Regions from separate parts of the Brucella sp. NBRC 12950 genome, predicted to be linked through region 2. Evidence: predicted binding sites of a transcription regulator. Region 2 holds the regulator's gene; each other region holds the start of a gene.

Region 1 (2,275 bases), on a different contig from region 2:
CGCAAGCATGGATGCGGGTGCGAGCTTGAATGCCTGCACCACGAGGAGATGGCTGACGGTACCGATTGTACCGAGCAAAAGCAGAAGCAGCCAAGGCTGCAGGCTATGCGGCAGCGCAAAACTCAAATCTTCAATGCCTAGACCCGTGCCGAATACCATCGCCAAACCTGCTAGCGCCGCCCCGCCGATACCGGCATAAAGCTGCATGACGACCGGGCTTTCCTTTGTGCCATACTTTCGGTTCAGGATCAGATAAATTGCAAAAGTTACAGCGGTTGCGAGAGGCAACAAGGATACTGCCCCGAAAATCTCGAAACTTGGCTGAATAACGATCATCGTGCCAATGAGACCGATACCCACAGCGCTGAAACGACGCCAGCCGACTTTTTCCTTGAGGAAAACGGCTGAAAGCAGCGTCAGGATCAACGGTTCAGCAAAAAACACAGCCATAGCGTCTGCCAGAGGCATATATTTTACAGCCGTGAAGAAACACGTTCCTCCAAAGCCCATCAGCGCCCCGCGCACAAGATTGCCGACAAGATGAGTGGTCCGTAGGGACGCGAAACCACTCATGACGATCAGCACGAAAAACATCAGCACTGACTGAATGAAAAAGCGCATGAAGGTGACAGTGGCCGGCGGCATATTATCCATCATGGCAAGCCATTTACCGATGGCATCCATGAGAGGCAGCAGCAATACCGAAAGCACCATGATCGCCATGCCCTTTACGTGGGCTTCTGTGCCGCCTACTACCCTGCCCTGCATCTCATTACTCGCAATTTTCCAACTGCCATTGCGCTTACGCGAATGGCCTGCCCGTTTCCATCTTAATTCGCTCAAGCAAAGCGCCCGGTTTGACTTTCGCCATGTTTCTGGTGCAAATCGGTTTCACTGCGAGCAAAACCATTTGATAACTTGGGTCAAAAATGGAACGTAAGGCGAACTCTGTTCGCATTGCGGCTAATCTCGTGGCATCATTCACGTGATTCGCAGCTAACTTATTTCGTGCCGTTCGGTAGGGGCGGTTCATTCGGTTTTAGACAGAAAGCTTTTCGCACCAATATGGACGACAGCAACGATCTCTTTTCCAGAGTAGTTAACAATGCCCGTGAACGGCAGATGGAGCAGCAGCCCAAGAAGGCTCCCGCATCGACATCCATTGCGCAAGCGGCAACGACACCATCCGCACCGAAATCAGCTGCTGTCACAACCAAGGCTCCGCCCGTTTCATCTGGAGCAGATGATTACAACGCCTCCTCTATTCGTGTTCTGGAAGGGCTAGAGCCCGTCCGTCTGCGGCCAGGTATGTATATCGGCGGCACGGACGAGAAAGCTCTGCATCACCTCTTTGCAGAAGTCATCGATAACTCGATGGACGAAGCTGTTGCAGGCCATGCCAATTTCATTGAAGTTAGCTTCGACGCCGACGGTTTCCTAACGGTAAGCGATAACGGACGCGGTATTCCGGTTGATGAACACCCGCAAGTCCCGGGAAAATCGACGCTTGAAGTCATCATGACCAAGCTACACGCGGGCGGTAAATTCGATGGCAAAGCCTATGAAACCTCTGGCGGCCTGCACGGCGTGGGTGTTTCGGTGGTTAACGCGCTTTCTGATGTTCTGGAAGTTGAAGTCGCGCGCAATCGCCGTCTTTATCGCCAGCGCTTTTCGCGCGGCATTCCGCAGGGTGGCCTTGAAGATGTCGGCGAAGTCCATAACCGTCGCGGTACGCGCGTCCGCTTTCATCCTGACCCGGATATCTTCGGCAAAACCGCGCAATTCGATCCGCACCGGCTGTACCGTATGGCCCGCTCGAAGGCTTATCTGTTTGGTGGGGTAGAGATTCGCTGGAGCTGCGATCCGTCGCTTCTCGACCCAAAGAAGGAAACGCCGGAAAAGGCTGTTTTCCACTTCCCCGGTGGCCTCAAGGATTATCTCTCTGCCTCGCTCGGCAAAGAACATCAGGTGACGCGCGAGATTTTCTCAGGCCGTACAGAAAAGCAGGGCGGACATGGCGCTGTTGAATGGGCTGTATCGTGGTACGGGGGGGATGGCTTCGTCAATTCCTACTGTAACACCATCCCTACGGGCGACGGCGGCACGCATGAAGCAGGTCTTCGGATTGCATTAACGCGTGGCCTAAAGGCCTATGCGGAACTGACCAATAACAAGCGTGCGTCGATTATCACCACCGATGACGTGATGATTTCTGCAGCAGCGATGCTCTCGGTCTTCATTCGCGAACCGGAGTTTGTGGGCCAGACCAAGGATA
Region 2 (2,275 bases):
TAAATTCGCAGCCAATCGCAGCAGACCGCCAAAATTCACAGGTCAAAACTGGCAGACAGCCTATTTGATCGAAACGTTTATTCCGCCGCAGATTATAAAAAAGCAGAAGCTGGTATCCGCCACTGATGCGTTTGTCTGCGAAGAGGGACTGTGTACGATCCCTTTGCGGGACGGGCGGATGTTTGCTTATACCGCGCAGGAGGAAATGAAGGACATCGCCTGCAATATTGGCGACATCGTCGTTCTTGCGATAGCAGGCAAAAATCTGAGCTGCGAGCGCCCTGATGTGCTCGTGGTGGATCGAAAAGAGCTTGCCTTAAAAGGAACGCTTGAACTCAGGTTGGGGCAGAAAAAGCCCTCGAAAGGCGAAGCTGCAACAGTTTCGGCTGTCCATGAAGTCGACAACGAAGATAAGATCTACCGATTCGAACCGGCAAAACCTCGTAAATTAGCCGGCTATGCAGATGATCTGAGCTTTGCCATTGATGCGCCCGCGAGGCCTTGGCACCTTCATCGTCTTTATTCGCGAGCAGCGCGGGGGCTAGCTGAGCGCGAATATCAAAAGAAGGCTGGCTCTGAAAAGAACTCCAAGCTCGAAGCGGCTCCAGCTTTTACAGATAAATCAGAGCCACTCTAGTTCATGGTTTTCTGGCAGACTTACAGCCATTCCAGCTAAGAATGAATCGTTGGAACCGCTGAAATTGATTGTCTTTACGCATTATCCGACGCATCGCAGCAGAAAAAGAAATCAGTCCGGCGAACTGATTTCCCTGCGGAGACGCTTCGCACTTTTGCCGGAAATACTATGAACATTAACCGCCACATATCTCACGGAAGTGCAGCGGTTATGTGTAACATTTAATAGCGTCGGATCAGACCGATAAGCTTGCCCTGAACGCGCACGCGATCAGGTCCGAAGATGCGGGTTTCGTAAGCCGGGTTTGCTGCTTCCAATGCGATGGAAGCACCTTTGCGGCGAAAACGCTTCAATGTCGCTTCTTCGTCGTCCACCAGTGCGACGACAATTTCGCCCGGATTGGCTGTATCACCACGTTTAATGATGACTGTATCGCCGTCGAAAATACCGGCGTCGATCATCGAATCGCCTTTGACTTCCAAAGCGTAGTGTTCACCGGCACCCAGCATTTCCGGAGGAAGGCTCAGTGAATGTGTCTGATTCTGGATAGCCGAGATCGGCACACCGGCAGCGATGCGTCCCATCATAGGCACAGAAACCATTGTTGAGGAATCATTGTCCGCCATGACCGGAGCAGGGCGCGCCGGTGGAGGAGGGGGAGCTTTACCAAGGCTTCCTTCGATGACGCTCGGAGCGAACTTCTTTTGCGAGTTCAAGCCCGGTGCTATCGAATCTGGCAACCGCAGGACTTCCAGAGCGCGTGCTCTGTTAGGAAGTCTGCGGATAAAGCCACGTTCTTCCAATGCCGTGATGAGGCGATGAATGCCCGATTTCGAGGCTAGATCGAGAGCCTCTTTCATCTCGTCAAAAGACGGAGGGATGCCCGTCTCTTTAAGACGTTCATGAATGAACAGCAGAAGCTCGTGCTGCTTACGGGTCAACATGCGCTACACCCTCCAAACCAGAATCAAATAAAAACAAAACCAGAACGAACACTATATGTTCCAGTCTTGTTCTGCAATGGTTTTAAAATGATTAATGAGGGCGGGAATTGATGCCGTTCGTTACAGCATCAATATTGTGCAAGGATCTCCAAGCGCTGCAGCTGGCGCATTTTCTTCTCTGATCAGTAGTGCATTGGAACGCACAAGAGCAGAAAGCATCGAAGAATCCTGAACTGGAAATGGCTTTACAATCAATGTGCCGTCGATTGCCTTTTCTACCGTCGCACGAACAAAGTCCCTACGATGATCGTTTGCATTCATTGGCTGACCCAATTTCGCGGGACGAATATCTGCAGTTAAGTCAGTGCCCGATAGCTTTGCCACCAATGGGCGCAGAAATACGAGACTGCAGACGAGACTTGAAACCGGATTACCCGGCAGGCCGATGACATGCACGGTTTTACCCGAAACCGTCTTGCGGCCATACATCAGCGGTTTACCCGGGCGCATGGCGATCTTCCAGAAGTCTAGATCGACGCCGCAATTCTGTAAAGCCCCGTGAACGTAATCGCGATCTCCAACCGACGCGCCGCCAATCGTCACAAGAACATCGATGCCATCTTCGAGAACGGCACTAATTGCGGATTCGATCTTCGCAGGGTCGTCGATGATGATGCCCATATCTTCAGGCCTG
Region 3 (2,275 bases), on a different contig from region 2:
GGGTGGCGGCATAAACTGTTGCCGTAAATTGCTACTGTCTAACAGCGCGCGTGGCGTCCAGTCGGGAAGCGTTATGAAAGGTTTTGCCTTGCGAGTTAACGCACCTATTCGGATCAAATCGCCCATGCGCAGAGCATGGTTTCGTCTCGCATCGATAATACGATCGACAGTACGCACCCCGAAACCAGGCACTCTTAGCAACATCTCCCTTGTTGCTCGATTGACGTCGAGGGGGAAGTTTCCTCGGTTCTTTAGGGCCCAAGCGAGTTTCGGATCAATGTCGAGATCGAGAAAACCGTCTTTTGCGCCAGCCGTAATCTCGTTTGCGTCATAGCCATAAAAACGCATCAGCCAGTCAGCCTGGTAAAGCCGGTGCTCGCGCTCAAGCGGTGGTTTGATAAGTGGAAGCGCGGAAGTTGAATCGGGGATCGGGCTGAACGCCGAATAATAGACCCGGCGCAATTTGTATCCGTTGTAAAGTCGCACGGCAGTGTTTAAAATAACGCTATCATTACTGCTATCCGCGCCAATAATCATCTGTGTGCTTTGTCCTGCTGGCGCAAAACGCGGAGGCTTCTTCCCGCTTAACGTCTTATCTGAAGCGGCTTCGCCCTCCACGCGCACCTGCGCCATTGTTGCCCGGATTGTCTCCGGACGTTTTTCGGGTGCCAATTGGCGCACGCTTTCATCTTGAGGAAGTTCAACGTTGATCGACAAACGATCGGCGTAAAGTCCCGCTTCGCGAATGAGTTCCGGCGCAGCATCAGGGATGGTTTTCAGATGTATGTAGCCTTTGAAACCGTGAACAGTCCGCAAAGTTCGTGCAATCTGCGCCATCTCTGCCATGGTTTTGTCAGGAGAGCGAATGATGCCAGAGGAGAGAAAGAGACCTTCGATGTAGTTTCGGCGGTAAAATTCGAGCGTCAAGGAGACGACCTCTTCCACCGAAAACCGAGCGCGTTCGACATTACTCGACACACGATTGATACAGTAAGCGCAGTCAAACATGCAAAAATTAGTCATCAGAATTTTGAGCAAGGAGATGCAGCGACCGTCAGGTGCATAAGCATGGCATATTCCGCTGCCGCCCGATGAGCCAATCCCACCCTGCAACGAATTGCGCTTTTCTCCGCCGCTCGAGGCGCAAGACGCATCGTATTTTGCAGCATCTGATAAGATTTCTAATTTTTTCTGCAAAGTTGTAGGAGCCATGGGACAACATTATATGTTCACGATTTGTTCGTCAACCTTGAAGCCAAGAACCGCTTTTTTTGCACGCTATCCTTCTTGATCCCGGCCAAAACGAAGCAGTGGATTGACAAGAATCCTTATACGGTTCGGAGCAGACGATTTACAAATTCCTTGGCCGTCAAATCCTGGCGAAACCGCACTTATCCTTTGATTGCTGTTATTTTTCGGAACTAAAGACTTAACCACGCGTTCAAGGGCACGTGAACGAGCGCTTTCTCCGAACTTAGGGCACAAATGAACAAACTAGAACCTACCGCATCAGCAGCTTCTTCCAGCGTTGCTGGCGAGGTCAATGAGGCGCGGTATCGAGCCCTGTTCGAAGCGATCGATGATGGTTTTTGCATCATAGAATTTCGCACGGATAATTCAGGCGAATTTTGCGACTATATTCATGTTGAAGCCAATGCAGGCTATGAGCGTCATACAGGCATTCCGAACATCGTTGGTAAATCAGTTCACGAGGTCGCAGCCAGTGATGCCAAAGAGTGGATAGATCTCTACGGAAATGTGCTTCGGACAGGCGAACGTATCCGTTTTGAGCGTGAGTTCAGGGATGCTGGCAGGCACATCGAAGTCTCGGCATCGCGGGTAGAACCTGCAACACTCAATCAGGTTTCAGTGCTTTTTCGTGATGTAACAGCGCGCAAGACGGCAGAAGCCGAGCTCAAGGCGAGTGAGACAAGAGCACGCGACGATGCGACACGTGTCCAATTGGCGTTGTCAGCAGGGGCTATTATCGGGACGTGGTCTTGGGATGTACGCAACGATCGGGTGACGATCGATGAACCGTTCACGATAGCCTTTGGACTTGATCGCAACGGAGTGGAGGGCGGCCCGCACCTCAAAGAGCTGCTAGAGTCAGTCCACGCAGAAGATCGAATGAAGCTGGCGGTTGCGATTGACAAGACCATCGAAGTGGGCGGCAGCTTTTCACATCAATATCGCGTTCGACGTGCTGACGGAAACTATTACTGGCTGGAGGCCAATGGGCGCGTTGATCGTGACGCGGAGGGTACAGAGCTGA

What was found. Region 2 encodes LexA, which represses DNA repair genes until DNA is damaged. Its sites were predicted from a motif close to TGTTCNNNNTGTGTTCNG; they were not measured.
Region 1: the regulator LexA is predicted to act here: its motif matches at 931-948, upstream of parE (DNA topoisomerase IV subunit B).
Region 3: the regulator LexA is predicted to act here: its motif matches at 1,227-1,244, upstream of QSJ70_RS26130 (putative DNA modification/repair radical SAM protein).

What each region holds. Positions count from the first base shown of each region.
Region 1 covers NZ_BSQC01000006.1:136,865-139,139, forward strand. The annotation lists gene QSJ70_RS11895 (DMT family transporter) at 1-768, opposite strand, end outside; gene parE (DNA topoisomerase IV subunit B) at 1,066-2,275, shown strand, end outside.
Region 2 covers NZ_BSQC01000001.1:531,529-533,803, forward strand. The annotation lists gene QSJ70_RS02585 (ComEC/Rec2 family competence protein) at 1-637, shown strand, start outside; gene lexA (transcriptional repressor LexA) at 859-1,581, opposite strand; gene QSJ70_RS02595 (molybdopterin molybdotransferase MoeA) at 1,702-2,275, opposite strand, start outside.
Region 3 covers NZ_BSQC01000024.1:23,153-25,427, reverse strand. The annotation lists gene QSJ70_RS26130 (putative DNA modification/repair radical SAM protein) at 1-1,212, opposite strand, end outside; gene QSJ70_RS26125 (ATP-binding protein) at 1,486-2,275, shown strand, end outside.